Regions from separate parts of the Mesorhizobium sp. HAY1-8B genome, predicted to be linked through region 1. Evidence: riboswitches for the same ligand, from Rfam matches in the RefSeq annotation. Region 1 holds a riboswitch; the other holds the start of a gene.
The links. Region 1 has a riboswitch for S-adenosylmethionine ahead of metX (homoserine O-acetyltransferase MetX). Riboswitches for the same ligand answer to the same signal wherever they lie in the genome.

Region 1 (15,771 bases):
ACCGGGACGGCTGGACAGATGCCAGTGGTGGTTGCTCGTTTGCGCGACCACGGCCGGATTAGCCGTTTAAAGACCGCACTTCGGATATCCGCACTCTCTCTTCTCGTCCTCGCAACCCTATTTGCCGGCGGCTTCGGCTGGTTCGCCAACAAGGTCAGCCATCTGACCACGCCCGCCAATCCGGCCAAGGCCGACGCCATCATCGTGCTCACTGGCGGCCAGTCCCGTCTCGACGCCGCGATGGAGCTGCTGGCGTCCGGCAAAGGCGAGCGCCTGTTGATCAGCGGCGTGCATCCCTCGGCGAGTCGGCGCCAGCTCCAGGTAGCGACCGGCGGCGACAAGAAGTTGTTTTCGTGCTGCGTCGACATCGACCGCGCCGCGCTCGACACGATCGGCAATGCCGAGGAAAGCGCCAAATGGGTCGAAAGCCACGCCTACAACACGGTGATCCTCGTCACCAACAACTACCACATGCCGCGCAGCCTGCTTGAAATGAGCCGGCTTCTGCATGGCGCCAAGCTGGAACCCTATCCGGTGGTCAATTCCAACCTCGACAATGGTGGCTGGCTGACCAAGCCGCAGGCCTTGCGCGTACTGTTCACCGAGTACAACAAATATCTGCTGGCGCTGGCACGCGGCATCGTGCCGGTGAAACCGACCCCGGACGGCATCGCACTGGCCGAGACCGCCGCCGGCGGCTGACCCCTCGACTGTACCGTCATTCCTTGTCTGTCCCCGTCGACGCCTGCTTCAGGCGCGCGATCTCCTGCTCGAGGTGCTGGATACGCTTGTCGCGTTCACCAAGCGCTGCCGCGACATCGGCGGCCTCGAAACGCTGCGGAATATGTTGCGGGCAGTTGGCATCCCATGCCGAGACGGTGAACAGGATGACCTGCTCGGGCCGCGCCTTGTAATCCTGCGGCATCAGCTTGGCCATCAACTCGGCATCGTCTTCTACGACGCGCGCCGTACCCCAGATCTTGATACGCTGGCGCAGCATATAGTCGATCAGGAACAGAAAGGCGCGTGGGTTGTCGGCCAGGTTGCCCTGCGTGATGAACTGCCTGTTGCCGGAAAAATCCGCGAAGCCGATCGTCCTTTCGTCGAGCACCTTGAGAAAGCCGGCCGGCCCGCCGCGATGCTGGATATAGGGCTGGCCATCGCCATTGGCCGTCGACAGGAAGACGCTGGTCTGCATCTCGATGAAGGCGGCAAGGTCCGGCGTGATCACCGATTTCCAGCCACCGCGCTCCTCGACGCGGGAGTAGGACTGGCGCGAGCCCTTGCGTGTCTGGATCGCCTTGACGGTCGGCGTGAAGGCGACGTCGCTGGCAAAAGCATGTGCGTTCATCGAAAGCCTCCTTGCATGGGGCGGGGCTTGCGGCAGTTGGCGCAATTCCTGTGGGAAACCGTTTCGCACTTTTCCCGGAATTGCTCTAAAGCCCGAGCTCCGACAATGTTGGGTGGTCATCCGGGCGGCGCCCGAGCGTCCAGTGATATTTGCGGTCGGCTTGCGCGATCGGAAGATCGTTGATGCTCGCGATGCGCAGGCGCATCAGCCCGTGCTCGTCGAACTCCCAGTTCTCGTTGCCGTAGCTGCGGAACCATGAACCGCTGTCGTCGTGCCATTCATAGGCGAAGCGCACGGCGATGCGGTTACCGTGGAAAGCCCAGACTTCCTTGATCAGTCGATAGTCGAGCTCGCGGCTCCATTTGCGCGTCAGGAAAGCCTGGATGGCATCGCGGCCTTGCAGGAATTCGGCGCGGTTGCGCCAGCGGCTGTCGGTCGTATAGGCAAGCGCGACCCGTGCCGGATCACGCGAGTTCCACGCATCCTCGGCCATGCGCGCCTTCTGCGCGGCTGTTTCGGCGGTGAAGGGCGGAAGCGGCGGGCGGCTTTCAGACATGGGAATCCTCTGCGACATGAAAGGTGGGGACCGGCGGACACCGCCTGCCCTTTCCGGATTCAGGCAGCATCGCGGACAGAAACAACCGGAAAATCGATCTCGGTCTGGGCAACTTCATTGATATAGTTGGTCCAGACGTTCAGGGCGACATGCTGGACGATCTCGATGATCTCTCCATCGTCGTAGCCTGCCAGCCTGACGGCGGAGAGATCTTCGTCGCCGACATGGCCGCGACTGTGCGCAACCTTGGCGGCAAAACGCACCGCCGCGGCCGCCTTGGGGTCCGTGGAGCCACCGTGGCGGTTGGCGAGCATCTCGGCATCGTCGAGCCGGGCGAGGTTCTTGCCAAGGTAGGTGTGTGCGGACAGGCAGTAGCTGCAGCCATTGATCTCGGCGACCGCCAGCGCGATGCGCTCGCGCGTCGGTGCAGGCAACCGACCCTTGGCCAACGCCCCGGACATGCCCAGATAGCCTTCGAGCGCGGCTGGACTGTTGGCGACCATGCGAAACAGGTTCGGCACGACGCCGAGCTGCTTCTCGACAGCCTGCAGCACGGGTTGCGTTGCTGTGGGAGCAGCGGTGATGGACGATGGCGTGGCGATGCGCGGCATTGCGATTTCCCTGTTGGTCACGCCGCTTATTTGCACTCTTCCACTTGCCGGATGTAGATGGCATATTTGCAATCAATCCTTCCAATTTCTGGAAGAACTGATGGATCGCCTGGAGGCCATGTCCCTTTTCGTCGCGACGGTGGAGGCCGGCAGCCTTTCCGCCGCCGCACGCCGTTCGGGCGTTCCGCTTGCGACCGTCAGCCGCAAGGTCTCCGATCTTGAACGGCATCTCCAGACACGTCTGCTGAACCGCTCGACACGCCGGCTGACGCTGACCGACGCGGGCGACGCCTATCTTGCCGCCTGCCGCCGCATTCTCGACGAGGTCGGCGAGGCCGAACGCGTTGCGGGCGGCGAATACAGTGCCCCGACCGGCGAACTGATCATCACCGCGCCGATCGTCTTCGGCCGACTTCACGTGCTGCCGATCGTCACCGCGTTCCTTGCCGCATACCCGCAGGTGGATATCCGCCTGACGCTTGGCGACAGGATAGCCCAGTTGGCCGAGGACCATATCGACCTCGCCATCCGAATCGGCCGGCTGCCGGACTCGCGCATGGTTGCCCTCGGAGTCGGTTCGATCCGTCATGTTGTCTGCGCGAGCCCCGCCTATCTGGCCGAGCATGGCGCGCCGAAGACCCCAGGAGATCTCGAGACACACAGTTGCATCACCTTCGAGGGTCTAGGCTCGCTCGCCACATGGACCTTTGCAGCGGACAAGGCCGACTTTCCTGTCCCGGTCCGCTCAAGGCTCCGGGTCAATACCGCGGAGGCGGCGATCGATGCCGCGATTGCCGGCCTCGGGATAACGCGCGTGCTTTCCTACCAGATTGTCACCGCTGTGCGCTCAGGGACACTCTGCCCGGTACTCAGGGACTTCGAGCCCGAGCCGTGGCCGGTAAACCTGGTGCATGCCGGCCAGGGCCGGCTGCCGGTGAAACTGCGCGCCTTCCTTGATTTCGCCGCCCCACGCCTGAGGGAACGTCTGGCGCAGGCGACTTGGTAGCAATGAGCCGCATCGCTCTGTTTCCTTTTTCCCCTCGCTTGGTGTAACCAACGCACAATTCCCCACCGGACCTCCCCCATGCTCTATGTCAGATCGCTGGCGTTCAACTTCGTCTTCTACGTCAATCTGATCGTCCAGATGATCCTCTGGACCCCATACTATTTCCTGTCGCCCCGCCACCGCGCCTGGTTCGTGCCGAAATTCTGGTCGCGCAGCTGCATGTGGCTCTATGACAAGATCGCCGGCACCAAGAGCGACATCACCGGGCAGGAAAACCTGCCCCAGGGTTCCTTCATCCTGGCGCCCAAGCACCAGTCGTTCTGGGACGCGATCGCCTTCTTCCCCTTCCTTCAGGACCCGCTGTACATCCTCAAGCGCGAGCTGACCTGGATCCCGTTCTTCGGCTGGTACATCATGAAGATGCGCATGATCCCGGTCGATCGCGGCAGCCGCTCCAAGGCCTTGAAGGCGGTGGTCGCGGCGACCAAGAAAGAGATGGCGCGCAACCCACGCCAGTTGATCATCTATCCCGAGGGCACGCGCCGGGCGCCGGGCGACGAACCGGCCTACAAATACGGCATCGTCGAAATCTATGCGCAGCTTGGTGTTCCCGTGGTGCCGGTTGCCCATGTCGCCGGCCTCTATTGGCCGCGCCGCAAGTTTTTGCGCTATCCCGGCACCATCAAGGCGCGGTTCCTGCCGCCGATTCCACCGGGCCTTGGCAAGGACGAATTCATGGCGCGGCTGATCGGCGAGACGGAAGCCGCCTGCGACCAGATGCTCGTCGAGGCATCGCGCGCATCCAACCCGCCGGCACTGCCGCCGACGGCGGTGAAGCGGTTGCGGGAACTGGGCGCGAAAGTCTGAAGTCCCTCCGGCCAGGCAATCAGCCGTAGACAGCCAGCAGCGTGGTCAGCACCAGCGCCGCGGCGAAGACCAGATTGGTGATGCGCGAGGCGACAGGCCTGCGCAGGAAGCGGGCGAACGCCGCACCGGCAAGAAGCCACGCGGCGTGGATGACGACGATCATCGCCGCAAGCACCGTCAGCTTCAGCCATAGGCCGAGTTCCACACCGCCCTGGCTCGAAGAGGCGCCGGCGAACACGGCGGCGATCGCCACATAGGCTTTGGGGTTGGCGACCGCCAGCAGAAACCCGGCCAGCCAGGTCGGACGCGAAGCCTCGACCGCGCGCGCCGCCAGCGGCGGCGCGGTGGCGATCTTGACGGCAAGATAGAGAATGTAGGCCGCGGACGCGACAACCAGCAACGGCGCCAGCCTCGGCATCGACCCAAGCACCGCCATGATCCCGGTCGCCACGACCAGCAGAACAGCGATCGTGCCCAGGACGATCCCCAAGGTGTAGCGCAGCGAATCGCGCAGGCCGAAGGCGGCACCAACAGCGGTGACGCTTATCGTTGCCGGCCCTGGACTACCCATAACGACGGTCGCTGCAAGCACCAGTGCGAGCAGCGGTCGCCAAAGCTCCGGCTGCGAAAGAAGCGGCTCAGTCATTGCACCCTCTGTCTTGCCACGAGCGCAGGACGCTATGGCAAGACAGGAGCGTGGGTCTTGGACGTTCGTGCGTACAGCGACGGCCGAAACCTCAGCCGCTAACTCTGTCGAGCTCGGCCATGTCGTCGGCCGTCAGCTTCAACGATGCCGCCTTGATCAGGCTGTCCATCTGACTGGGCTTGGTGGCGCTGGCGATCGGCGCGGTGACACCTGGCCGCGCGATAACCCAGGCAAGGGCGACTTCCGCCTGCTTCGCCGAATGCTTGGCGGATATGGCATCAAGAGCGGCCAGAATGCGCATGCCGCGCGCATTGAGGTAGTCTTTAACCCCGCCGCCGCGCTCACTTTGGCCAAGATCGGCCTCGCTGCGGTATTTGCCGCTCAGAAAACCCTTGGCCAGGCTGAAGTAGGTGATGACGCCGATATCCTCGGCCACGCACAGATCGCGCAACGGCCCGTCGAAGGAGGAACGATCGTAGAGATTGTATTCCGGCTGCAGCACCTCGTAGCGCGGCAGGCTGCGCAGGCTCGCCACATCGAGTGCGGCGCGCAATTGGCCGGCGTCGAGGTTCGAGCAGCCGATATGGCGGACCTTACCCTTGGCAAGCAGCTTCTCGTAAGCGCCGAGGGTTTCCTCGTAGGGCGTGGCCGGGTCCGGCCAATGTGACAGATAGAGGTCGACGAAATCGGTTTGCAGCCGCTTCAGCGAGGCTTCGACAGCCTTTTCGATATAGGCGGCGGACAGATCCTTGTGGCCCTGCCCCATGTCCGAACCGACCTTGGTGATCACCACGACCTTGTCACGGTTACCACGGTCCTTCATCCATTTGCCGATGATGGTTTCCGATTCACCGCCCTCGTTGCCCGGCACCCAGCGCGAATAGGCGTCCGCCGTATCGATCGCGTTGAGTCCGCCGCCGACGAAGCGATCAAGCAGGTCGAACGAGGTCTTCTCGTCGGCGGTCCAGCCGAAGACGTTGCCGCCCAGAACCAGCGGCGCGATGGAAAGGTTGGTGCGACCGAGACGGCGTTTCTGCAAGGCGAATCTCCGTTATGATTGGGACCGGGCGGATGCCGCCCGCTGGCTGGGTTCGGAGCCTAACCTAGGTCTTGCCTCGTCGAGATCAAAGGCCTGGCCGCCTCTTTCCGCAGAGCCAGCGCTTCACAAAGGCGCTATCCCCCGTGCCACCTCCTCCAGCCAATGGTCGCGAATGCCAAGTGCTTCCAGATGCTTCAGCGTGCTGAGAACATAATCCTCATTGTTGCCGGATTGGCCGACAGCGCCGCGCACCACCGCCGCCGCGTCCGCCGCGTCCAGCGCGCCGGCATATTGCTCATGTTTGCGGTCGACGATGTAGGCCACGGCTTCGACCCCATCGCCACCGTCGAGCCGGACCTTGAGGGTGCGCTCGAGATAGACTGATGTGACGAGTTCACGCTCGCGCAGATAGGCGATGACCTCGTCGCGCAATTCCCCGGGCACACGGAAAGCCAGGCCGACGCAGGAACCGCCATGGTCGAGGCCGAGCACCAGCCCGGGCCGCTGGCGCGTGCCGCGGTGCACGAAGGAATAGACACAAAGTGAGCGGCGGTAGCCGTGCAGCCGGGCGCGTCGTGTCTCGACATGCGCGAAACCCGGTCGCCAGATCAGCGAACCGTAGCCAAACACCCAAAAATCGCCCATATCGCCGCGCCTGATTGCAAAAGATTGCCGACACCGCATCCGAATCGGTGTTTTTTCCGTCCGTGTCTGTCTACCTATTGTTGTCGGAATCGAAGCTCCGTCCACCAATACCCATGCGTTAATGAGAGCCAAAGCATGACGTCAAGTGACGAACGCCAACCAAAGTCCCGCCGCGGCCTGCTCTGGCTCGTGGCGTTGATCGTTGTGCTGTTTGCCATCTACAGCGGCGGCTGGTTCTACCTGGCCAACAGGGTCAGGGCTGAAGCCGACAAGGCGGTTGCCACGCTCAACAAGAGCGGCGTCGAGGCCGGCTGCGCCAATCTCCAGGTCAGCGGCTATCCGTTGAACTTTACCGTCTCCTGCGACAACCTCGCCTACGAGGACGATGCCAAGAACATCGCCGCCTCGGCCGGCTCCTTCAACGCCGTCGCCCAGATCATCCAACCCCTGTCCCCGGTTGCCAATCTGCGCGGACCGCTCAGAACCTCCGTCCCGGGCATGATGCCGCTGTGGATTGACTGGGACAATCTGCAGGCCAACGTCAAATTGTGGTACCCGCTGCCGCACCGTATATCCCTGCAGGCCGAGGGCCTGTCCGGCCAGACCGATCCGGCTGACGACACCGATCCGGTTGAACTGTTCAGCGCTGGCAAGGCCGCTGCCCAGTTGCAGCCGAATGGCGGCGATCTCGACTATGTCGGGAGCTTTGGTGATCTCGAGATCGACCCGGATGCGATCGGCGGGCGCGTGCTGCCGGCGCTCGATGCCAGCGGCGATGCCACGCTGAAGAACGGCGTCGCGCTGATCGGCACGCAGGTGAAGAGCCTGCGCGGCCAAAGGATAGAGATACGCAACCTCGATTTATCGTCGGGCACGGCGAGGGTTACCGTTTCCGGGCCGTTGTCGGTCGATGCCGAAGGCCTGGTCGATGCCGATCTGATGATCCGGATCAAGGATCCGAAGGCCGTAGCATCTATCCTTGCCGGCGCCATACCCGAGCAGAAGAATGCGATCCAACAGGGCTTTGCCGCCCTCGCTTTGCTCGGCAGCGAACCGTCGATGCCGCTGAAGGTGGTCAAGGGAAAGGCCTCGCTTGGCTTCATTCCGCTGGGCAAGATCAAGCCGGTTCAATAGCGCTGCCGTGGCAAGACCCCCGAGACTCCTGAGTGTCGGCGCGCTGACGCTGGACACGATCCTGCGTGTCGAGGCGCTGCCCGCGCATCAGGGAAAATTCATCGCCTCCGACGGCGTCCAGATCGCCTCTGGCATGGCCACCAGCGCTGCCTGCGCCGCGCATCGCCTGGGCGCCAACGTGTCGCTGTGGGCAAGTGCCGGCGATGATCCGGTCGGCGATCAGCTGATTGCCGGGATCGAGGCCGAAGGCGTCGACTGCAGCTACGTGCGCCGCGTCAGCGGCGCCCGCTCGGCGCTGGCATCGATCCTGGTCGACGCCCATGGTGAACGCATCATCGTGCCTTTCTATGACAGTTTGGCCCAGACCGATCCCGATTCTTTGCCTTTCGCCGACATCGCGGCGTTCGATGCCGTGCTGGTCGACGTGCGCTGGCCGGGTGCCGCGGCCCTTGCCCTCAAGGCGGCGCACGCCGCCAACCGGCCGGCGATTCTCGATGCCGATACCGCGCCGCTGGCGGTGCTGGAGCAGCTGTTGCCGCTGGCTTCGCACATCGTCGCCTCCGAGCCGGCGGTCCGCATCATATGCGGCCAGGCCCTGGATCTGGAGAGTGCTTGCACCGACCTCGCCTCCCGCACCGACGCCTTCGTCGCGGTCACCGGTGGCGCGGCAGGCACCTGGTGGTTCGATCGCGCGACGCAATCATCCCGTCATGTCGCGGCGCCCAAAATCAAGGCGGTCGACACGCTGGCGGCGGGTGATGTCTTCCACGGCGCCTTTGCCGTCGGGCTGGGCGAAGCCATGCCGGTCGAGCAAGCCTTGCGCTTTGCCAGTGCCGCCGCCGCGCTCAAATGCCAGCGCTTCGGCGGCAGGCTCGGCGCACCGGACCGGGCCGAGACACTGGCAATGGTCGCGGCGACCTGGCCCGCCTGACAGGTTTAAGTTTTCGCCGGGTGTTCTACGGCCTGACGTCCGAAATCGGGCACATCGATGTCCTGGCCCGCCTCGATGATCGAGCGGCGCACGGCCCGGGTGCGGGTGAACAGGTCGAACAGCTTGTCGCCGTCGCCCCAGCGGATCGCGCGCTGCAGGAACGCCAGGTCTTCGGAAAACCGCGCCAGCATTTCGAGGATGGCATCCTTGTTGTGCAGGCACACGTCCCGCCACATGGTCGGGTCGGAAGCGGCCAGGCGCGTGAAGTCGCGAAAGCCGGAGGCGGAATATTTGATGACTTCCGTCTTGGTTACCGATTCCAGATCGTCGGCGGTGCCGACGATGTTGTAGGCAATGATGTGCGGTAGATGCGAAACAATGGCGAGCGTCATGTCGTGATGCTGCGGGTCCATCGTGTCGATGTTTGCGCCGCAGCGGCGCCAGAATTCCGACAGCTTCTCCAGCGCGTCCGGATCGGTGCCCGGCAGCGGCGTGAAGATGCACCAGCGATTGTCGAACAGGTCGGCGAAACCCGCATCCGGACCGGATTTTTCGGTACCCGCCAGCGGATGGCCGGGAATGAAATGCACGCCGTCAGGCACATGCGGCTGCATCTGCGCGATGACGGAGGCCTTGGTCGAGCCGACATCGGTGAGGATCGCGCCCTTCTTCAGCGCCGGCGCGATCTCCTGCGCCACCGCGCCGGACGAGCCGACCGGCACCGAGACGATGATCAGATCCGCGTCGCGGACCGCTTCCTTGGCATCGGTCGTGTAGGAATCACCCAGCCCAAGCTCCTGCGCCCGCGCCAGCGTCGCCGTGCTGCGGGTCGAGATGGCAACGTGGCCGGCAAGGCCCTCGCGGCGGATGACGCGGGCCAGCGACGAGCCGATGAGGCCGATGCCGACCAGCGCGATCTTTTCAAACATCGGTGATGTCATGTCGTTACAGCTTTCGGGCGTTACAGCTTTCGGGCGTTCTAGCTTTTCAGGAATGTCGCGAGCGCGGCGACGACGCCGCGATTGGCCTCTTCTGTGCCAACAGTCATGCGCAGCGCGTTGGGGAAGCCGTAGCCGGAAACACGCCGCAATATATAGCCGCGCGCGGTCAGGTAATCGTCCGCCGCCGCCGCCGAATGCTTCTGGTCGTCGGGAAAATGGATGAGGAGGAAATTGCCGACGCTGGGCGTCACCCGCAGTCCGAGCCCGGTCATCTCTGCGGTCAGCCAGGTGAGCCAGGTCTCGTTATGCGCCACGCTGCGCTCGACATGGGCGCGGTCGCGGATCGCGGCGATGCCGGCCTCGATCGCCGTCGCATTGACGTTGAAGGGGCCGCGCACGCGATTGATGGCGTCGACGATGTGCATCGGCCCGTACATCCAGCCGATCCGCGCCCCGCCAAGGCCGATCTTGGAGAAGGTACGCGTCATCACCACGTTCTCGGCGCTGCCGACCAGCTCGATGCCGGCTTCATAATCGTTGCGGCGGACATATTCGGCATAGGCCGCATCGAGCACCAGCAGCACGTTTCGCGGCAGGCCGGCATGCAGGCGGCGCACCTCCTGGAACGGCACATAGGTGCCGGTCGGATTGTTGGGATTGGCGAGGAAGACGATTTTCGTGCGTGGCGTGACGGCGGCCAGCATCGCATCGATATCGGCACGCTCGTCGGTCTCCTTGACCGCGATCGGCGCGGCGCCGGCAGACTGGATGTAGATCTTGTAGACCATGAAGGCATGTTCGGTAAAAATCGCTTCGTCACCGGGCGCGAGATAGGTTTGTGCCAGCAGGCCCAAAATCTCGTCGGAACCGTTCGAGCAGATGATATTCTGCGCATTGAGCCCATGCACCTCGGCGATCGCCTCGCGCAGCCGTTTGGCGGTACCGTCGGGATAGATGTCGAGTTTGGCGGCAACCTCACGCGCGGCTTCGATCGCCTTCGGTGAGGGGCCGAGCGGGTTCTCGTTCGACGACAGCTTGTAGACCTTGGCGACACCGGCCGGCGCCGTGCTCTTGCCGGGCACGTAGGCGTCTATGTCCATGATGCCCGCGCGCGGGGTTGGACGTGCCTGATCCGGTGTGTGGTTCATTTTTGCAAAATCCGTCGAAAATGCCTCCATCCGGAGGCCGCAGCGGAAATACAAGCCATGGCCGGCAATGTCGAGAGGCGGCGGTGGGGCCAGCGCCGGCACAGCCTCCGGCATTGACGGCGAGGCGGGCGAGTTCTAGAAGGACAATGACAGTTCCGTGGTGATTTGGCCGGTCGGCTTGCAGCCACGTTAAACAATTCGCTAAAGGGCCGTTTGCGTGACGTAACCGGCTTTGCGAAGGCAATGCCGGTTTTTTATTGTCCGCGGCCGGCCGGACAAAACGCGTCGGCGGCGATTTTTCGTCGGGCACGATGCAGCAAGTGAGTACGTGAATGGCCGCTCTGCGCGCAGGAAAGACCAACAACGAGGCCGACCAGCCGTCGAGCCCGGTGTTGCGCTTCGGGCCCAATAAGCCTCTCAAGCTCGACGCCGGCACGCTTTTGTCGCCATTCCAGATCGCCTACCAGACCTATGGCACGCTGAACGATGCCCGCTCCAATGCCATTCTCGTCTGCCATGCGCTGACCGGCGACCAGCATGTCGCCAACACCAACCCGGTAACCGGCAAGCCGGGCTGGTGGGAAGTGCTGATCGGCCCCGGCAAGATCATCGACACCAACCGCTTCTTCGTCATCTGCTCCAATGTCATCGGCGGCTGCCTCGGCTCCACCGGCCCCGCCTCGACCAATCCCGCCACCGGCAAGCCCTATGGGCTCGACCTACCGGTCATCACCATCCGTGACATGGTGCGCGCGCAGCAGATGCTGGTCGATCATTTCGGCATCGAGAAACTGTTCTGCGTGCTCGGCGGCTCGATGGGCGGCATGCAGGTGCTGGAATGGGCGTCGAGCTATCCCGAGCGTGTCTTTTCGGCGCTGCCGATCGCCACGGGTGCCCGCCATTCCTCGCAGAACATCGCCTTCCATGAAGTTGGCCGGCAGGCCGTCATGGCAGATCCGGATTGGCATGGCGGCAAATATTTCGAGCATGGCAAGCGCCCGGAAAAGGGCCTGGCGGTGGCGCGCATGGCGGCCCACATCACCTATCTGTCGGAAGCCGCGCTGCATCGAAAATTCGGCCGCAATTTGCAGGATCGCGACCACCTGACTTTCGGCTTCGACGCCGACTTCCAGATCGAAAGCTATCTGCGCCACCAGGGCATGACCTTCGTCGACCGCTTCGACGCCAACTCCTATCTCTACATGACGCGGTCGATGGACTATTTCGACCTCGCCGCCGATCATGGCGGCAGGCTGGCGGATGCCTTTGCCGGCACCAAGACCCGTTTCTGCCTGGTGTCGTTCACTTCGGACTGGCTGTTTCCGACCGAGGAGAGCCGCTCCATCGTGCACGCGCTCAACGCCGCCGGCGCCTCGGTGTCCTTCGTCGAGATCGAGACCGATCGCGGCCACGACGCCTTCCTGCTCGACGAGCCGGAACTGTTCGCCGCCATCAACGGCTTCATCGGCTCGGCGGCCCGCGCAAGAGGGCTGAGCGCATGACCCCGCAAAGTTGCAGACTTTCAGGATCGGGATCATGCGCCACACAGGAGGCGACATCATGAGCGTCAACGGCAGCCAGCGCGTCGACCTCGAGGTCGTCGCCAACCTCATCCCGCCACGGTCGCGCGTGCTCGACGTCGGTTCGGGCGACGGCTCCTTGCTTGAATTGCTGCAGGAAACCAAGCAGGTCGACGGCCGCGGGCTTGAACTGTCGCAGCGCGGCGTCAACGAATGCGTGGCGCGCGGCCTCTCTGTCATCCAGGGCGATGCCGACAAGGATCTCGAATTCTATCCCGACAAGGGTTTTGACTTCGTCGTCCTGTCGCAGACCTTGCAGGCGACCCGCAACCCGAAGCTGGTGCTCGACGAACTGCTCAGGATCGGCAACAGGGCGATCGTCTCTTTCCCCAATTTCGGCCATTGGCGGGTACGCCTGTCGCTCTTCATCAAGGGCCGCATGCCAGTGACCCAGGACCTGCCCTACTCCTGGTACGACACGCCCAACATCCACTTCTGCACCATCCGCGACTTCGTCAACCTGTGCGATGAGCTTGGCGCGACGGTGGAAAAGGCGACCGCGCTCGACGCCGCCGGCCAGAAGATCGGCCTGTCGATGCCCTGGTGGTTCTGGAATTTCTTCGGCCAGCAAGCGGTGTTCTTGCTGAAGCGGTAAGGCACGGAACGTCTAGCCCAGGACATCCGTGGCCTTGTGCGGATGCTCGACACCGTCGGCGAACACCACATCGGATTGGGAATTGTCCGTGCGCACCTTGCTCACCAGCCAGTTGCAAGAAAGCGGACATGACTTCGTCCGGGTAGATGCCCGAGCCATGGCCGGCGTTGGCGCCGCAATCTCTACAATGAGTTTCGCAACCGGTTCGGCGCCCGGCCGGCTTAGGTGCCGCCAGGCCTACCGGTCGAGTTCCGGGAAATAGGGATCCGACAGGAACCGCCTGTCCCGTTCGCCCTTCAGGCAGTCGATCGGCGCGTCCGTGTCGACGGGAATGATCTCGGCCTTGTCTTGAATACCGCTCACTTCGAGGATCAGCTTGCGTCGGATGGCGGTGGAAAATTCGGCGGCCGCATGGATCGGCAGCACGAAGGAGCCAGGCCCGCCGGTCACGCACTGCGCATAATACTGGTCGAGATGGCTGAAGGTCGGCGACGGGTTGATCAGGATCGGCAGGCCGTTGATGACGATGCCTTTGGCGATGGCCGCGTCGCGCGTCGCGGTGACCGGCGGCCCGATATTGTTGGGACCATCGCCGGATATATCGATGACGCTGCGTTCGCCGGCGAAGTTCGTCCTGTCGAAAAGCCCGGCACCGAAGGCAAGCGCGGTGGAAATCGAAGTGCCGCGAAAACTCCGGAACGGGCGCGCCGCCACCTTGTCGGCAAAGCTGTTGGCGCTTTGCGCGCCGTCGATGATCTGCCAGCCGATGATCGCGTCATCGCGCACGGTGCCCGCCCATTCGAAATAGGCGAGCGCGATGCGGCCCGTATTGCCGGAACGGACGGCCTGGATGAAGTCGGGATGCCGCAGTGCCTCGACATAGCCGGCGCGTTGCAACGCGAACTCCTTCTCGTCCATCGACAACGAGATGTCGACCGCCAGGACCAGTTCGACGTCGACGGCCAGCGCCGGTGGCGAGGCAATGGGGGCAGCCTGCGCGCAGGTGAGACAGGCAATCAGAAGAGCATCAAACATGGCGGCGCCAGGGTTGTTTCCCCGGGAAATCTTCCATCGCGATCACGGCAAAATAAGGTTTTGCGCACGCAACCGGAGAAACAGCCTACTTCTTGCGGCGGACGGCGGGAGGCGGATCGATGGCGCCGGCCCTGACGCAGGCGGGCTTCAGCGCCGGCGCACCGGAATCCTTCACGATCGTCAAACCGCGCGGAAAGAACTGGTTGTTGTGCTGGCCGCGCCCGATATTGATGATCGTGGCTCCCGTCAGATGCTTTTCCAGCATCGCCAGCACGCGGCGTAGCGCGGGTCCATCGAACGCATCCATCGCTTCGTCGATGATCACCCATTTCGGCCGCCGCAGGGCGAGCCTGGCCACGCCCAGCAAGCGCTGTTCGTCATCACCCAACTCATGGTCCCACCGCCCGACACGGTCGAGCGAAGACGACAGCCGTTCAAGACCAACCTCGGCCAACATCGCCGAAATGTCGGCATCGCTCGCGGGCGCATGCCCGTTCGCATGATTGAGCACCTCGCGCAGGGTGCCGGTGGGCAAATACGGGACACGTGGCACGAAGATGAGGGTTTCTCCCGCCGGCAGGCCGATCTTTCCGCTGCCCCAGGGCCAAAGCCCGGCGATGGCGCGGAAGAATAGCGTCTTGCCGGCGCCTGGCTCGCCGGTGATCATGACGCGCTCGCCGGCGCGGATTTCGACATGTTCGTCGGAGAGTTTTGTGCAGCCCTCCGGCGAGGCCACTTCGAGCTTCTCGAAGGTCAGGCTGCCATTGGCGTTTTGGTCGAAGGTGATGCGCTTTTCGGTGTCGTGCAGCACATCGGTTTCATTGAGCGCGATGCGGAAATCGGCGACGCGCATCAGCGTGGCGCGCCAGTCGGCGATGCTGCCGATATTGTTGATGAACCAGCGCAACGACGAGTGGACCTGGTTGAAGGCGCCGACCGCCATCATCAGCCCGCCGAAGCTGATATCGCCCGAGAAATAGACAGGCGAGGCGACCAGGATCGGTGCCACGACGGTGATCCAGCCATAGGTATCGGTTACCCAGGACAGGTTGATCTGGGCGGTATAGATGCGCCGCATGGCGCCCAGCACCGTGCCGAGGTCGAGTTCGAGCCGTCGCCTGGCATCCCCCTCGCCATGGTAGAGCGCGATGGCATCGACATTCTCGTTGACGCGCACCATCGAGGAGCGCAGCTCCGCTTCGCGCGTGTAGCGGTCGCTGTTCAGGCTGATGAGCGGGCGCCCGACCAGCCAGCTCAGCCAGGAGGCGGTGCCGGCGTAGAGGAACGCGGCCCAGACCATGTAGCCCGGTATGGCCAGCGACCAGCCGTTGACGTGGAAGACGAAACCCGAAGACAGTTCCCACAGCACACCAACGAACGACACGAGCAGGATGAGCGACTGCAGGAGCCCGACGCCGAGGTCCGTCGACAGGTCCGACAGATGCGCCGCATCCTGCTGCATGCGCTGATCCGGATTGACGCCGATGGCGCCGGCATTGGCCAGGCGGAAGGCGCGCGCCGGCCGCATCCACTGGTCGATCAGGTCCAGCGTCAGCGCCTCGCGCAGCTTCAGCCGGATCATCTGGTTGAGCCAGGTCTGGCCGATATTGAGCACCAGCAGCCCGCCGGCGATCACAGCGAAGACAAGGAGCTGGTGCAGGAAGGCCGCCATGTCGCGGCGCGCCA
Region 2 (15,771 bases), 1.8 Mb from region 1:
TACCGTCATCCGCGACGGTCGCACCATCGAGACGTTGGCCAAGAAGGACATTTCGGAAGACCGCATCATCACCTCGATGGTCGGCCGTTCGCTCGACGACCGCTATCCGCCACGCGAGCCCAAGATCGGCGAGGTCGTGTTCGAAGTGAAGAACTGGTCGGTCTATCACCCGCTCCATGCCGAACGGCAGGTGATCAAGGGCATCGACATCAACGTGCGCAAGGGCGAGGTGGTCGGCATTGCCGGGCTGATGGGCGCTGGCCGAACCGAATTCGCAATGAGCCTGTTCGGCCGCTCATATGGCCGCCGCATTACCGGCGAGGTGCTGCTCAAGGGCAAGCAGATCGATGTCTCGTCGGTGAGCAAGGCGGTCGAACACGGCATCGCCTATGTCACCGAGGACCGCAAAACCTACGGTCTCAACCTCATCGACCATATCAAACACAACATAACACTCGCCAATCTGGGCGGCGTGTCGCGCCACAGCGTGATCGATGATCTGCGCGAGCTCGCCATCGCCAACGACTATCGCAAGAAAACGAACATCCGTGCATCGAGCGTCTATCAGATGACCGGCAATCTTTCGGGCGGCAACCAGCAGAAGGTGGTGTTGTCGAAATGGCTGTTCGCCGACCCGGACGTGCTGATCCTCGATGAGCCGACACGCGGCATCGATGTCGGCGCCAAGTACGAAATCTATACGATCATCGCGCGTCTTGCCTCGGAAGGTAAGGCGATCGTGGTCATCTCGTCGGAGATGCCGGAATTGCTCGGCATCACCGACCGCATCTACGTCATGAACGAAGGGCGCATCGTGGGCGAAATGCCCGCGGCGGACGCAAGCCAGGAAAAAATAATGCGCGCCATCGTTCGGGGAGAAGGAAAAGCAGCATGAGCACCGAAAGCGCCCCCGCCCCGCAGGGCAACGTCGCCGAAGAACAGCGTCCACGCATCGCCGTCTCGGCGCTGACGGCGAACCTGCGCGAATACGGTCTGATCATCGCGCTGATCGTCATCATGCTGTTCTTCCAGTTCACCACGTCGGGAACGCTGTTCAAGCCGGTGAACCTCAGCAATCTGGTGCAGCAGAACTCCTTCATCATCGTGATGGCGCTGGGCATGCTGCTGGTGATCGTTTCCGGCTATATCGATCTCAGCGTCGGATCGGTCGCGGGCTTCATCGGCGCGCTGGCGGCAAACATGATGGTCATCTGGCAGCTCGGGCCGCTCAGCAATCCGCTGGTGGTTTCGATCGTCTGCCTGATCGTGGGCGGCCTTATCGGCGCGGCGCAAGGCTACTGGATCGCCTATCACCGAATACCGAGCTTCATCGTGACGCTGGCGGGCATGCTGATCTTCCGCGGCATCTGCCAGGCGCTGCTGGGCGGCGGATCCTCGGTGGGTCCCCTTCCGGACGACTTCAAGGCGCTGAGCTCCGGCTTCATTCCGGACGTGATCGGCCCGCTGACGCTGATCCCGCCGACGGTGAATGCCGCCGGCAAGACCATCATGGGCAGCGGCCTGACGCTGCATATGACCACGATCGTGCTGGGCGTGATCGCCGTGCTGGCCTATGCCTATTTCGGGCTGCGCACCCGGCGCAAGCGCGAGCGCCATGGCTATGAGGCCGAACCCTTCCCCCTGTTCGTCGTCAAGACACTGGTCGCCAGCGCGCTGGCGCTGTTCCTGGTCTATGAGTTCGCCAGTTACAGGGGGCTGCCGGTAGTGCTCCTCGTCATGGGCGTGCTGATCTCGCTGTTCGTCTTCGTCACCAAGCGTATGACCATCGGCCGCCGCATCTACGCAATGGGCGGCAACGCCAAGGCGGCGCAGTTGTCGGGCATCAACACCGAGCGGCTGACGCTCTACGTGTTCATCAACATGGGCGTGCTTTCGGCACTCGGCGGCCTGATCATCGCGGCTCGCCTCGGCCAGGCCGTGCCGGCGGCGGGTCTGGGCTCAGAGCTCGACGTCATCGCCGCCGTCTTCATCGGCGGCGCCTCGGCGATGGGCGGCGTCGGCCAGGTCATAGGCGCCGTGGTCGGCGGCTTCATCATGGGCGTGATGAACAACGGCATGTCGATCATGGGCGTCAACGTCGACTGGCAGCAGGTGGTCAAAGGCCTTGTGCTGCTCGGCGCCGTGATCTTCGACGTCTACAACAAGAACAAGGCCTGACACGAGCAATTCCAGGAAAAGCGCATCGCGGTTTTCCCACAGGAATTGCGCGGAAACAAAATACCGGGAGCGGCTCGGTTCCTCAGAGCTGAACCGCTCCAGCAAGGCAACAAGGAAGGCATACGGGTCCAGATCGCGGTGCTGCCGGCAACCCGCCGGCGTCAAGAAGTCCCTGAGGGACCAAGCTCGCGAGCGCAATCCGGACGAAGAATTTCACCCGTGGCGCGGCGAGGTCCGAGCCGCGCAGGTCAAGGTTTGCCAAGAGGCAACCGGACCAAGGCAAATAAGAGAGGATTGATCATGCTGATCTCGCAGATTCTCGACGACGCGGAGACCATTCGTGTCGTGGCCCGCAGCGGCGGCAAGACCCGGATCATCAACGGCGCCCGCAGCGTCTATTCGCTGGCGATGGAAGCTGCACGCACCGGCGTCGGCCTCATCGCGCTGATCGAGCGCAAGGGACTTGGCGAGGCGGTCGATCTCGACGCCGCCTACAAGAAGGGGCGGCTGTTGTCGCCGATCAACCATCCCGATCCGGCGCATCTGCATCTCACCGGCACCGGGCTGACGCATCTGGGTTCAGCCGCCACACGCGATTCCATGCACAAGAAGCTCAGCACCGATGGCGAGGAGCAGCTCACAGATTCCATGAAGATGTTCCGCATGGGCCTGGAGGGCGGCAAGCCCGCCAAAGGCCAGGTTGGCGTGCAGCCGGAATGGTTCTACAAGGGCAACGGTACCATGGCCGTGGCGCCAGGTGCGGCACTCCTGTCGCCGGCCTTCGCCAAGGACGCCGGCGAGGAACCCGAGGTTGCCGGCATCTATGTCATAGGCGACGACGGCGCCCCCTTCCGTGTCGGCTTCACGCTGTCGAACGAATTTTCCGACCATGTGACCGAGCGCGTGAACTATCTCTTCCTCGCCCATTCCAAGCTGCGCAATGCCTCGTTCGGGCCGGAGATCCTGATCGGCGACCTGCCTTCCGACATCCGCGGCACATCGCGCATCGTACGCGACGGCAAGACGCTGTGGGAAAAACCGTTCCTGTCGGGCGAAGCGAACATGTCGCACACCATCGCCAATCTTGAGCACCATCACTTCAAATATTCGGCGTTCCGCCAGCCGGGTGACGTGCATGTGCATATGTTCGGTACCGCGACACTGTCCTTCGCCGACGGCGTCAAGACCGAGGCCGGCGATGTGTTCGAGATCGAGGCGGGGGATTTCGGCCTGCCGCTGCGCAATCCGCTGGAGATCGAAAAGCCGGTGAAGGTGGCGGTGAAGGCGCTGTAAGGCGTCGACGACAGCATGATTTTCCCCCACGAGGGGGAGGTTGGCAGCGTCACCGCGCGGCGCGGAAATGCTTGGACAGCTTTAGGCCCTGCGCCTGGTAGTTGGAGCCCAGATCGGTGCCGTAGAGCGCTTGCGGGCGCTTCAGCATGTGCTCGTAGACCAGCCGGCCGACGATCTGGCCGTGGTCGAGGATGAAGGGTACCTCGTGGCTGCGCACTTCGAGCACGGCCCGGCTGCCAGTGCCGCCGGCCGCCGAATGGCCGAAGCCCGGGTCGAAGAAGCCGGCATAGTGGACGCGGAATTCGCCGACTAGAGGGTCGAACGGCGTCATCTCGGCGGCATAGAGCGGCGGTACGTGCACCGCTTCCTGGCTGACGAGGATGTAGAATTCGTCGGGATCGAGCACCAGTTCGCCGGCCCCGCTCTTGTGGATCGGTTCCCAGAAATCGACGACATCCTGCGCCCCGCGCTTGTCGACATCGACAAGGCCGGTGTGATGCTTGCCGCGATAACCGACCAGACCCTCCTTGTCGCCATTGAGATCTATCGACAGCGCGATGCCGCCACCCGAGATATTCGGCGGCTCGGTGGCGACCAGCATCTCGGCACGGTGCAATTCATGCAGTTCGCCCTCCGAGAGCAGCGCGTTGCCGGTGCGGAAGCGTATCTGCGACAGGCGCGAACCGGTGCGCACCACGATCGGGAAGGTGCGTGGGCTGACTTCCAGATAGAGCGGACCGTTGTAGCCGGCCGCGATCTTGTCGAACTCGTGGCCACGGTCGGTCATGACACGGGTGAAGATGTCGAGCCGCCCGGTCGAGCTTTTCGGATTGGCCGAGGCGGAAATCTCCGGCGGCAATGTCAGGCTCTCGAGCAAGGGCACGATGTAGACGCAGCCGGTTTCCAGCACCGCGCCGTCGGCAAGACTGATCTCGTGCAGCTTAAGCCGGTCGAGCTTCTCCGAAACCTTGTGATTGGGGCCGGGCAGGAAGGAGGCCCGCACCCGCCATGCCCTGTCACCGAGTCTCAGATCGAGACTGGCCGGCTGGATCTGGTCGGCATCGAGCGCGCGCGGCGACTTCAGCGCGCCAGACTGGAACAGCGCCGAAATGTCCTGATCGGGAAGAATGCCCGTCTCTCGCAAGGCTTCGCTCCTAGAGGCAGGCTTTGTCGAACCCGCTTGGTACAAACCTCTTAATGAAGCCGGCAATTGACGCAAGCGTGGGACGGGTCTAAAGGGTCGTTATCCCGTGGTGATTTGGCCGGTCGGCTTGCAGCCACGTTAAACAAGTCGCTAAAGGACCGTCGGGCCGCAAGGCCGTATGGACCGGTTGCGACTTTCGCGGCCGGTTTTTTTGTGTCTGGAACAAAGCGATGAGCACCAAGAAGCGCAACTGGAAGCCTCAGACAGCCCTCGTGCATGGCGGAACCCTGCGTTCCGGCTTCGGCGAAACCTCCGAAGCGATGTACCTGACGCAGGGCTATGTCTACAAAACGGCCCAGGCGGCCGAAGCCCGGTTCAAGGGCGAGGAACCGGGTTTCATCTATTCGCGCTACGCCAATCCGACCGTCGACATGTTCGAAAAGCGCATGTGCGCGCTCGAAGGCGCGGAGGACGCGCGCGCCACGGCATCGGGCATGGCCGCGGTCACGGCGGCCCTTCTGTGCAGCGTCAAGGCCGGCGACCATATCGTGGCGGCGCGCGCGCTGTTTGGCTCTTGCCGCTGGGTGGTCGAGACGCTGGCGCCTAGATACGGCATCGAGGCCACGCTGGTCGACGGCACCGACATCGCCAATTGGGAAAAGGCGGTCAGGCCCAACACCAAGCTCTTCTTCCTGGAAAGCCCGACCAACCCGACACTGGAAGTGGTCGACATCGCCGCGGTTGCCGCGCTTGCCAACTCCATCGGCGCACGGCTTGTCGTCGACAATGTCTTTGCCACGCCTTTGCAGCAAAAGCCGTTGCAGCTTGGCGCGCATATCGTCGTCTATTCGGCGACCAAGCACATCGATGGCCAAGGCCGCTGTCTCGGCGGCGTGATCCTGTCGGACAAGAAGTGGATCGACGAGAACCTGCACGACTATTTCCGCCACACCGGCCCCAGCCTGTCGCCCTTCAATGCCTGGACGCTGCTGAAGGGCCTGGAGACACTGCCGCTGCGCGTGCGCCAGCAGACGGAGAGCGCCGGCAGGATCGCCGATTTTCTCGCCGAACAGCCGCAGATTGCTCGCGTCATCTATCCCGGCCGCGCCGACCACCCGCAGGCCGATATCGTCAAGAAGCAGATGTCGGGCGGCTCGACGCTGATCTGCCTCGATGTGAAGGGCGGCAAGCAGGCTGCCTTCGCCCTGCAGAATGCACTCGACATCGTGCTGATCTCGAACAACCTTGGCGACGCCAAGAGCCTGATCACCCATCCGGCGACGACGACGCACAAGAATTTGAGCGACGAGGCCCGCGCCGAACTCGGCATCGGGCCTGGTACGCTCAGGCTGTCGGTCGGCCTGGAGGATACTGACGACCTTCTGGAAGACATCGCACAGGCGCTCAGATCGCAAACTCGCTGAGTCTGCATTCTGCCCATATTTGTTGGAAAATCGGACCACCCGCTTTATGTTATTGGTGGCGGTGAGCGGATTCGACTCGACCGCGAGGCAGGGGATCGATGTCCGATTTCGCTAGTTCTTTTGATGACTACTATATAGACCTCCCGGATGACCCGGACGAGGCCTTTATAGTTTTTCAGACTCGGAAGTTTGAAGAACTTCAGAGCGTTCTCCGAAACGCAAATATAAATCATTGGAATAATGAGAGGAACTATATTTTAGCCATTCAAGCGTTTGATGAAGTTTACGATCTCAAGATATTGTCAGGGGTTACCGTCCCCTCAATTAATGAGGATTTCGCCGAGTTCTATACAAATACCCAAGGCGCGATACAAAAGGCTGTCATCAAGTGTCAGCTCGAAAGAAGCCGGCGGGTTAGAGGTGACAAAACTGATATTGTAATTTTGAATGCGGAAGAGCGGAAAGCGATCAGGCAGCTAATTGAGAGCATAAAAGAGAGGCTGGATGCGATTTCTATTCCTGAAGAGAAGCGCCGTTCGCTGTTTCTAAAATTGAACGCGTTTTTGTCGGAATTGGATCAGAATTTGACTCGGACTCAGGCTTTTCGGTTTTTCGCCCTAGAGATTGCAAGGACCGCCGGCGCCGCAACTGAAGAGATAAAACCTCTTTGGGAACGAGTTGACCGAGTTCTCGATTGGTTGGATAAGGCCAAGAAATGGTCTGAAAGCCTGCCTCCTTGGACTGAGCGGCGCAAGATAGAGGGGCCTAAACAGCAACCTCCTGCGCCAAGAGAGTTAGACGACGAAATTCCATTCTAGCGCAAACTCAAGCGCGCGACGGCGCCTCTTCAAGTTCGGCGGCCTTGGTGCCGATGGTCATCGCATTGCCGCGCCAGTCGACGGCGCCGCCGAGCCAGCCGCGTGCCCACATCGCCGGCAGGATCAGGTCACGCATCACGGTCGCCGCGACCATGCGCGGCGAAAGGTACCAGCCCTTGGACCAGGCCAGTGCACATTCCGGGAGGTAGAAGGCCGCCAGCACGGCGACGGCAGTCAGCGGCACGCTGAAGCCGGCGCTTGCCGCCGCAACCAGCGCAAGCAGCAGCGGCACCACCGCGCCGGTCAGGATTTCGGGCGCGAAGAACAGCGGGAAGGTGACGCGGCGCAGGCGCGCCCAGCGGGCCTGGCGCGACCAGATCTCGCCAAGCGTGCGCCGGCCAAGCGGCTGTTCGAAGGGCGAAGCGACGAGATTGACGCGCAGGCCGAGCCCATTGACCAGCTTGGTCGCGGCGGCGTCCTCGGCGATTTCTGCCGCCAGCGCGCGGATGCCGCCATTGGCATCCAGCATCGGCTTGTTCCAAAGCATGCTCTTGCCCTGGGCAAAGCCAAGGCCGAGCGCCTCACCGGCATACTGCCAGCGAGCCTGCAGGGTGTTGAGGAAGGCGCACTCGACCTCGGCCCAGAAGCCCTCCGGCCGCGAGCCGATCGGCGTCGAGCAGACAAGGCCCGTGTTTGACCGCCATGCCGCCATCAGATGCTGGATGTAATCCCTGGGCATCAGTACGTTGGAGTCGGCCAGCACGACCCAGTTGTGCCGCGCTGCTTCCCAGCCCTTGACGCAATTGTTGAGCTTGGGATTGGCGCTGACGCGATCGTCACCGATCAACAGCCGGGCCGGCACCTTGGGGAAACGGGCGATAGCTTGTCTGATCAACCCGACCACCGGATCATCGGCATGGGCAACGCAGAAGATCAACTCATAGCGCGGCCAGTCGAGCGAGAAGGCGCGTTCCAGAGTCTCGTGCGTGAACGGCTCGACGCCACGCGACGGCACGACAATCGACACCGGCTGCGATTTGCCGGCTGGCGGCGAGATCGTGGTGCGCCGTTTCAGCCGCGAAGCGGCCAGCGCGATGCTGGCAGCGTTTGAAAGGATAAGAGCAGTTGAAAGCAAGGCGGCTATGAAAGTGAGTTCCATCGAGGTCTGGGCACTCCAGAAGAGACGGCCCGCGGTGTGGCCGCTTTCAACAGTTCGACAGAGCGCCGAGTCGCTCGGTTCGCGCACACCACCATTGTCATGTGTCACTTAAATGACATTCTTTGCCGGCACCTGCCTTTCGAGGACGAGCGCGACAAGACGCGCACGTTGACCTCCTCGCCTGGAGGGCCGAAAGTTTTGTTTGTTTGAGCATGATCTTTGGACAAACGGAAACCGTTTGGCCGAGAAAACCGGTTCCCACTTTTCGGGATCATGCTCGACATCGTTTTGGAGCCGCTTATGTACCGCGCCGTCACGCGCAATATCGAAGTGCAGGTCAGGCCGTTCTATCTCGAGGACCGTTCGGATCCTTCCGAGAACCGCTATGTCTGGGGCTACCAGGTAACGATCGACAATCAGTCGGACGAATTCGTGCAGCTTCTGTCCCGCTATTGGCACATCACCGACGGCGCCGGCCGGGTCGAGGAAGTGCGCGGCCCCGGCGTTGTCGGCGACCAGCCCGAACTCAATCCCGGCGACAGCTATCAATACACGTCGGGCTGCCCGCTCTCGACGCCGTCAGGGATCATGGTCGGGCGCTATACGATGCGCAACAAGCGCGGCGAGACATTCGACATCGCCATCCCTGCCTTTTCGCTGGATCTGCCGGGCACGAGACGGACGGTGAATTAGCATCTTTCTCCCCGTTCTACGGGGAGAAAGACTGACTCACTGTGCCGCGAATTCCGCCGGGTCGAAGTCATATTGCTTCGAGCAGAATTCGCAGGCGACGTGGATGCCGCCATCCTCGGTCGAGTCCTTGATCTCCTGCGCGGAGAAGCCCTCGAGGATGCCACGGATCTTGTCCCTGGAGCATGAGCACTGGTCGGCGACGGGGACGCCACCGAAGACGCGCACGCCATGCTCATGGAACAGGCGATAGAGCAGCCGTTCGGCGCCGATCGTCGGATCGATCAGCTCTGTCGGTTCGATGGTGCCGAGCAGCGCCAGCAATTCCTGCCAGGAATTGTCGGCCGGATCGTGGATCTCCTCGCGCGGATCGCCGTCGCCGCCGGGCAGGTCCGGAACGCGCATGCGCTCGGGGGACTGCGGCAGGAACTGCGCCAGGATGCCACCGGCACGCCACTGTTCGCGCGCGCCACCAGGGCCCGGCGTCAAAAGCTTGGCCACGGAGAGCCTGATATCCGTCGGAATCTGTTCCGACTGGCGAAAGTAGGTGCGCGCCGCGTCCTCCAGCGTCTCGCCGTCGAGTTGCACGATACCCTGATAACGCTGCGTGTGGGCACCCTGGTCGATGGTCAGCGCCAGCACGCCGCTGCCGAGCAGCGTCTGCTGGGACGTCTCGCCTGCCGCGACCAGCGCCTCGAGCCGATCCGCGTCGAAGCGCGCATAGGCACGCAGCGCCGAAGGCGTCGAAAAATCCGCCACCAGCATGTCGACCGGCCCGTCGGTGCGGGTCTGCAGGATGAACTTGCCCTCGAATTTGAGGGAGGTGCCGAGCAGCACCGTCAGCACGCAGGCTTCCGCCAGCAGGCGGGCGACCGGCTCGGGATAGTCGTGGCGGCTGAGGATGGCGTCGAGCATCGGCCCGAGCTGGACAGTGCGACCGCGCACGTCGAGCGGACCGACCTCGAAAGGCACGACATGGTCGTCGCCGGCATAGCCGAACTCGCCGAGTTTGGGGTGATGTTCAGTCACTTGATGCGTTTCCAACATGACAAAGCTCCAGGGCGCGGCCATGCCGTCCCCCTGGGGTGCATGCGTCCAAACGCGCTTGATTTGCGTGATGCGGCGCAGATAAGCATCGCGCCCCCGCGGATCAAGCGCCCAGACACTTCATCTCAAGCACCAAGACACCAGGCGAGCACCGCCTTCTGGGCGTGGAGCCGGTTCTCGGCCTCGTCGAAGACCACCGAATGGGGTCCGTCGATGACCTCGTCGGTCACTTCCTCGCCGCGATGCGCAGGCAAGCAGTGCATGAACAGCGCGTCCGGCTTGGCATGCGCCATCAGCTTGGCATTGACCTGATAGGGGGAGAAGACGTTGTGGCCGCGGGCGCGATGCTCCTGGCCCATCGACACCCAGCAGTCGGTGACGACGCAGTCGGCCTGGTCGACGGCTTCCTCGGGCGAGCGGGTGAAATGCAGCTTGCCGCCATGCGCCTTGGACCAGTCGACATGCTTCTGCGCCGGCTCGCTGCCTTCGGGAACGGCGACGTTGAGGTTGAAGCGGAACCGCGCAGACGCTTCGAGCAGCGAATGCAGCACATTGTTGCCGTCTCCGGTCCAGGCGATGGTCTTGCCGGCAACCGGACCGCGATGCTCCTCGAAGGTCATGATGTCGGCCATCAGTTGGCAGGGGTGGGTGTCGTCGGTCAGCCCGTTGATCACCGGCACGGTTGCGTTCTCGGTCAGTTCCAGCAACCGCTCATGCGAGGTGGTGCGGATCATGATCGCGTCGACATAGCGCGACAGCACCTTGGCGGTGTCGGCGATGGTTTCCGAGCGGCCGAGCTGCATCTCCGTACCGGTCAGCATGATGGTCTCGCCGCCAAGCTGGCGCATGCCTACGTCGAAGGAAACGCGTGTGCGGGTCGACGGCTTGTCGAAGATCATCGCCAGCACCTTTCCTTCGAGCGGCTTGGTCCGCTCGCCGGCCTTTAGGCGCGCCTTTCGCACCACCGCGTCGTCCAGCATGAAGCGCAGGTCGCCCTCGGAAACGGTGGAAAGATCGGTAAAATGGCGAACTGACATCAGCAATGTTCCGGAATTACTTCGCGGCGGCCACGGCGATGGCGTCCGCCAGGCCTTTGGCACCAGCGCGGATGCGGTTGAGCGCTTCGTGGATCTCGGCGTCGGTGACGGTGAGCGGCGGCAGCAGGCGGATGACGTTGTCACCGGCCGGAACCGCCAGCAAATGCTGATCGCGCAGCGCCATGTTCACCTTGGTGTTGGGCATGGCACATTTGAGGCCAAGCATCAGGCCGATGCCCCTGATGCCTTCGATGACATCGGGAAATTCGTCCGCGATCGCCGCCAGGCCTTGCTTCAACAACAATGCCTTGCGCTGGACATCCTCGAGGAAGCCGTCTTCGAGCACCACATCGAGTACTGCATTGCCGACAGCCATTGCCAGCGGATTTCCGCCGAATGTGGTGCCGTGCACGCCCGACGTCATGCCAACCACTGCCTCGTCAGTGGCCAGGCACGCACCCATCGGGAAGCCGCCGCCAATGCCCTTGGCGATCGCCATGATGTCGGGCGTCACGCCCGTCCACTCATGCGCGAACAGCTTGCCGGTGCGGCCGATGCCGCATTGGACCTCGTCGAAGATCAAGAGCAGGCCGTGCTGGTCGCAGAGCTGGCGCAACCGCTTCAACGATTGTGTCGGCACCGGACGGATACCACCCTCGCCCTGCACCGGTTCGATGAGGATCGCGGCGGTTTCCGGCGTGATCGCCTTCTCGGCGGCATCGATGTCGTCGAAGCCGACCTGGTCGAAGCCTTCGACCTTGGGGCCGAAGCCTTCGAGGTATTTGTACTGGCCACCGGCCGCGATGGTCGCCAGCGTGCGGCCATGGAAGGCGCCTTCGAAGGTGACGACGCGGAAGCGCTCGGGATGACCCTTGACGAAGTGGTAGCGCCGCGCCGTCTTGATCGCGCATTCCAGCGCCTCGGCACCGGAGTTGGTGAAAAACACCTTGTCGGCGAAGGTGGCGTCGGCCAGGCGCTCGCCAAGCCGGCTCTGTCCCGGGATCTCATAGAGGTTGGAGACGTGCCAGAGCTTGCCGGCCTGCTCGGTCAGCGCCGCGACGAGATGCGGATGGCTGTGGCCGAGCGAATTGACCGCGATACCGCCGGCGAAATCGAGATATCGCTCGCCCTTGTCAGTAACCAGCCAGGTGCCTTCCCCGTGGTCGAAAGCCAGGGGTGCGCGAGCAAAGGTCTCGTAAAGCGCCGAACCGCTCATTATATGCGTCTCCGGTACCGGAAAATCAAAAAAGCCGCCAAAGCGGCGGCCTTGTGCGGCTTATCGTGTTTTTCGGCCATGAAGTCAACGAAAACGTCGCGTAGTGCGCGCGGCAAGCCCTCCAACGCGACGCCGGCTCATAAGCGACCGGGCAAGTTGGGGAAAACCGAAAAAACCGATTCGTGTTGCACTTGGGACTCTTGTCACCGAGTCAGCGCATAAGGTAATTGTAGTCGAGAAATAACTAGATTTCGTGCGGCGGACCTAATCACCAGATATATGTGGTGTCTGCCCCAGCAGTGGTGCTGGGTCGGGAGTGGATTCCGATTGCCGCACGCTTAGCAGGAGCGCGGTCTCATGAACTGGACTGACGAGCGGGTCGAACTTCTCAGAAAACTGTGGTCGGAGGGTCTGAGCGCAAGCCAGATTGCCGCCCAGCTTGGAGGGGTGAGCCGCAATGCCGTCATCGGCAAGGTGCACCGGCTGAAGCTGTCGGGCCGCGGCCGCGCAACGGCAACGCCGGCACGCCAGAAGAAGGCGACACAGGGCTCGACCGTCCAGAAATCGGTGGCGCGCGCCGCAACCACGGCTCGCCATGTCACGACATCGATCGGCGCGACCGCACTTCAGACGCAATTCGACGCCGAGCCGGTGACGCGACACTATATCCGCCCGGTCGAGAATGTGGTGGTACCGATCTCACGGCATCTGCAGCTCGTCGAGCTGACCGAGCGCACCTGCAAATGGCCGAATGGCGATCCGTTGTCGGAGGACTTCAACTTCTGCGGCAACGAAGCCGCCGAAACCGGTCCATATTGCAAATACCACGCCCGCGTGGCCTTCCAACCGGCGGCGGAGCGCAGACGCAATCGCTGAGAGGAATAGGACAGTAGGGCAATATGTTTCGAGCTGCGCTGAAGAGCGGCTTATCTTAACCTACTGCCCTACTGCCGTGTCTTCAGAGCCATCCATTCTTGCGAAACCGCCAGTAGAGAAACGCGCAGATCGCCGCGCTGGTGGCCAGCACCATCGGGTAGCCATATTCCATCTTCAGTTCCGGCATGTCGGTGAAGTTCATGCCGTAGATGCCGGCGAATGCCGTCGGCACGGCCAGAATGGCGGCCCAGGAGGCGAGTTTCTTCGAGATCGCCGTTTCCTGGCTCTGGCCGACCAGCAGGCTTGCCTCGAACGCGAAGGCCAGCACCTCGCGCAAACTGTCGATCTTTTCCTGGACCGTGCGGATGTGGTCGGTCACGTCGCGAAACAGCGGGTGCATGGCTGAATGGATTTGCGGCAGGTCGGCGCTGGTCAGCCGGCGGCAGACTTCAACCAGCGGCAGCGCTGCATTGCGCAGGCGCAGGAGATCGCGGCGCAGCATATAGAGCCGCTCGATGTCGGGACCGGTCATCGGCTTCAGCAGGACCTTGTCCTCGATCGCCTCGACCTCGTCCTCGATCTGCTCGAGCACGGGCATGTAGTTGTCGACGATGAAATCTAGAATGGCATAGAGGACGAAATCCTCGCCCTTGGCCAGTGAATGCGGGCAGCTTTCCCAATGCTGGCGAACGGCGGCGTAGGAGGTCGACGGGCCATGCCTGACGCTGACGATATAGCCCGAGCCAACGAACAGATGCGTCTCGCCGAAGGTCACCCGTCCTTCGATCAGCTGCGCGGTGCGGGCGACGATGAACAGCGCGTCACCATATTGCTCTAGCTTGGGCCGCTGGTGAGGATGCTCGGCATCCTCGATCGCCAGTTCGTGCAGATGGAACTGGGCCTGGACGCGTAGCAGAAGGTCACGGTCCGGTTCGAGCAGCCCGATCCAGACGACGTGTCCTGATTTCTTGGCCCAGTCGCCGGCTTCCTCGATCGGGATATCGGCAATACGCCGCCCGGCGGTGTAGACACTGGAGGCGATGATGCCTGACGTTGGCGCCGCGGGCTTGAACTCTCGGATATATTCCATCGCAGCCTCCTGAAGGCAGGACCTTTATCAAGGCCTGAGAAGCTTAACGCCGGGATAGTTTAGCGCAATCTGATCTGGCGTTCGAGAGGAAGAGCGTTCATTCCGCCGTCAGCGTCGCGGAAAGACTTATCTTGTCGGTCTTGTCGCCTTTCGGCCGCTCGGCCGGCATCTGGTCGCCCGTGACGATGTAATAGATGGTTTCGGCGATGTTGGTGGCATGATCGCCTATGCGCTCGATGTTCTTGGCGCAGAACAGGAGATGCGTGCAGGGCGTGATGTTGCGCGGATCCTCCATCATGTAGGTCAGCAATTCGCGAAACAGCGACGTGTACATGGCATCGATCTGGTCGTCGCGGTCGCGCACGAAGCCGATCTTGTCGACCGAGCGCGAGGCATAGACGTCGAGCACTTCCTTGAGCTGCGTCAGCGCAAGGTTGGCCAGAGCCTCCAAGCCACGAAACAGGCTGGTTGGCTGGCGGCCGTCGGTGACGGCGACCACCCGCTTGGCGACATTCTTGCCGAGGTCGCCGACCCGTTCGAGATCGGCGGAAATGCGGATGGCGCCGACGATCTCGCGCAGATCCGTCGCCATCGGCTGGCGCTTGGCTATGATGATGATCGCCTTGTCGTCGATTTCGCGCTGCCCTTCATCGAGCACGGCGTCATCGCGAATGACTTTCTGGGCCAGTCCCGGATCGGCATTGACCAGAGCGGCGACCGCCTGCTCGACCATGCGCTCGGCATGGCCGCCCATAGCGGCGATGCGCTTCGACAGATATTTCAGCTCCTCGTCATAGGCGCTCATGATGTGCACGGACTGCATGAATGAAATGCCTTCCCACGGGTTCTTTGCTTTGAGTCGTTTCCTCGAATCCCCGCTGATACGCTAGCGGGATGACAGAAAAAAGAAACGGTCCAGGGGAAAACTAGGGCGAGATCAGTGCGTCGGCAAATGAACCGAGAAGGCGGCGCCCTTGCCGACCTCGGATTTGATCGTCAGCCTGGCATTGTGGCGCGTCAGAATATGCTTGACGATCGACAGGCCGAGGCCGGTGCCTTTCTGGGTCCGGCTGGTCTCGACGTCGATGCGATAGAAGCGCTCGGTGATGCGAGGAATGTGCTCCTCGGGAATGCCGGGGCCGAAATCCCGGATCGTCACGTCGATGCCGGGTTCGGAATCGAGGTCGCCGCGCGCGATCGACACCAGGACGCGGCCGCCCGACTGCCCGTATTTGCAGGCGTTTTCCAGGAGATTCTCGAAAACCTGGAACAGCTCGTCGCGATCGCCCGGCACATTGAGCGGCCCTTTGGCGAAGTCGCGCTCGATGGCAACGCTGTTTTCGCGGGCAAGAGGGGCCAGCGAATCGATGACGCTGTCGACGGTCTGGCGCAGGTCGACCTCCATCCCGGGCTTCAGATAGGGCTTCATCTCAAGCCGAGACAATGACAGGAGGTCGTCGATCAGCCGCGCCATGCGGCCGGTCTGGTTCTGCATGATCTGCAGAAATTGCTCGCGCGCCGCCGGATCGTTGCGGGCCGGTCCGCGCAGCGTCTCGATGAAACCGGCGATCGAGGCCAGCGGAGTGCGCAATTCGTGGCTGGCATTGGCGATGAAGTCGGCGCGCATGCGGTCGATCCGCCGCGCCTCGCTCTGATCCTTGAACACCAGCACATAGAGATCGGTGCCGTGCCCGACCGAGGACGCGCTGACCCGGTAGGCCCGCTCGACCGGCAGCTTCTCGGTATAGTCGACGACATCCGAGGCGAGCGTACCCGACAACACGCTGTCGAGCAGGGTC

Region 2: it holds a riboswitch for S-adenosylmethionine, as region 1 does, so the genes downstream of both, AC1VON_RS08995 (O-succinylhomoserine sulfhydrylase) here and metX (homoserine O-acetyltransferase MetX) in region 1, are expected to answer to the same signal.

Annotation. Positions count from the first base shown of each region.
Region 1 is NZ_CP200321.1:87,629-103,399, forward strand. Features, by position in the region: gene AC1VON_RS00420 (YdcF family protein) at 1-702, shown strand, start outside; gene AC1VON_RS00425 (pyridoxamine 5'-phosphate oxidase family protein) at 719-1,351, opposite strand; gene AC1VON_RS00430 (nuclear transport factor 2 family protein) at 1,437-1,907, opposite strand; gene AC1VON_RS00435 (carboxymuconolactone decarboxylase family protein) at 1,967-2,518, opposite strand; gene AC1VON_RS00440 (LysR family transcriptional regulator) at 2,619-3,524, shown strand; gene AC1VON_RS00445 (lysophospholipid acyltransferase family protein) at 3,603-4,391, shown strand; gene AC1VON_RS00450 (LysE family translocator) at 4,411-5,037, opposite strand; gene AC1VON_RS00455 (aldo/keto reductase) at 5,129-6,076, opposite strand; gene AC1VON_RS00460 (gamma-glutamylcyclotransferase) at 6,200-6,721, opposite strand; gene AC1VON_RS00465 (DUF2125 domain-containing protein) at 6,857-7,855, shown strand; gene AC1VON_RS00470 (sugar kinase) at 7,863-8,786, shown strand; gene AC1VON_RS00475 (prephenate/arogenate dehydrogenase family protein) at 8,792-9,727, opposite strand; gene hisC (histidinol-phosphate transaminase) at 9,766-10,875, opposite strand; SAM riboswitch at 11,023-11,100, shown strand; gene metX (homoserine O-acetyltransferase MetX) at 11,208-12,377, shown strand; gene metW (methionine biosynthesis protein MetW) at 12,436-13,050, shown strand; partial or broken gene AC1VON_RS00495 (DUF1330 domain-containing protein) at 13,063-13,146, opposite strand; gene AC1VON_RS00500 (DUF1194 domain-containing protein) at 13,288-14,085, opposite strand; gene AC1VON_RS00505 (ABC transporter ATP-binding protein/permease) at 14,171-15,771, opposite strand, start outside.
Region 2 is NZ_CP200321.1:1,843,607-1,859,377, reverse strand. Features, by position in the region: gene mmsA (multiple monosaccharide ABC transporter ATP-binding protein) at 1-895, shown strand, start outside; gene mmsB (multiple monosaccharide ABC transporter permease) at 892-2,178, shown strand; gene araD1 (AraD1 family protein) at 2,479-3,471, shown strand; gene AC1VON_RS09000 (2'-deoxycytidine 5'-triphosphate deaminase) at 3,521-4,615, opposite strand; SAM riboswitch at 4,712-4,789, shown strand; gene AC1VON_RS08995 (O-succinylhomoserine sulfhydrylase) at 4,846-6,039, shown strand; gene AC1VON_RS08990 (hypothetical protein) at 6,138-6,857, shown strand; gene AC1VON_RS08985 (ceramide glucosyltransferase) at 6,865-8,016, opposite strand; gene apaG (Co2+/Mg2+ efflux protein ApaG) at 8,317-8,709, shown strand; gene AC1VON_RS08975 (Hsp33 family molecular chaperone) at 8,746-9,777, opposite strand; gene argF (ornithine carbamoyltransferase) at 9,879-10,790, opposite strand; gene AC1VON_RS08965 (acetylornithine transaminase) at 10,807-12,006, opposite strand; gene AC1VON_RS08960 (GcrA family cell cycle regulator) at 12,364-12,882, shown strand; gene AC1VON_RS08955 (magnesium and cobalt transport protein CorA) at 12,965-13,972, opposite strand; gene phoU (phosphate signaling complex protein PhoU) at 14,070-14,795, opposite strand; gene AC1VON_RS08945 (ATP-binding protein) at 14,910-15,771, opposite strand, start outside.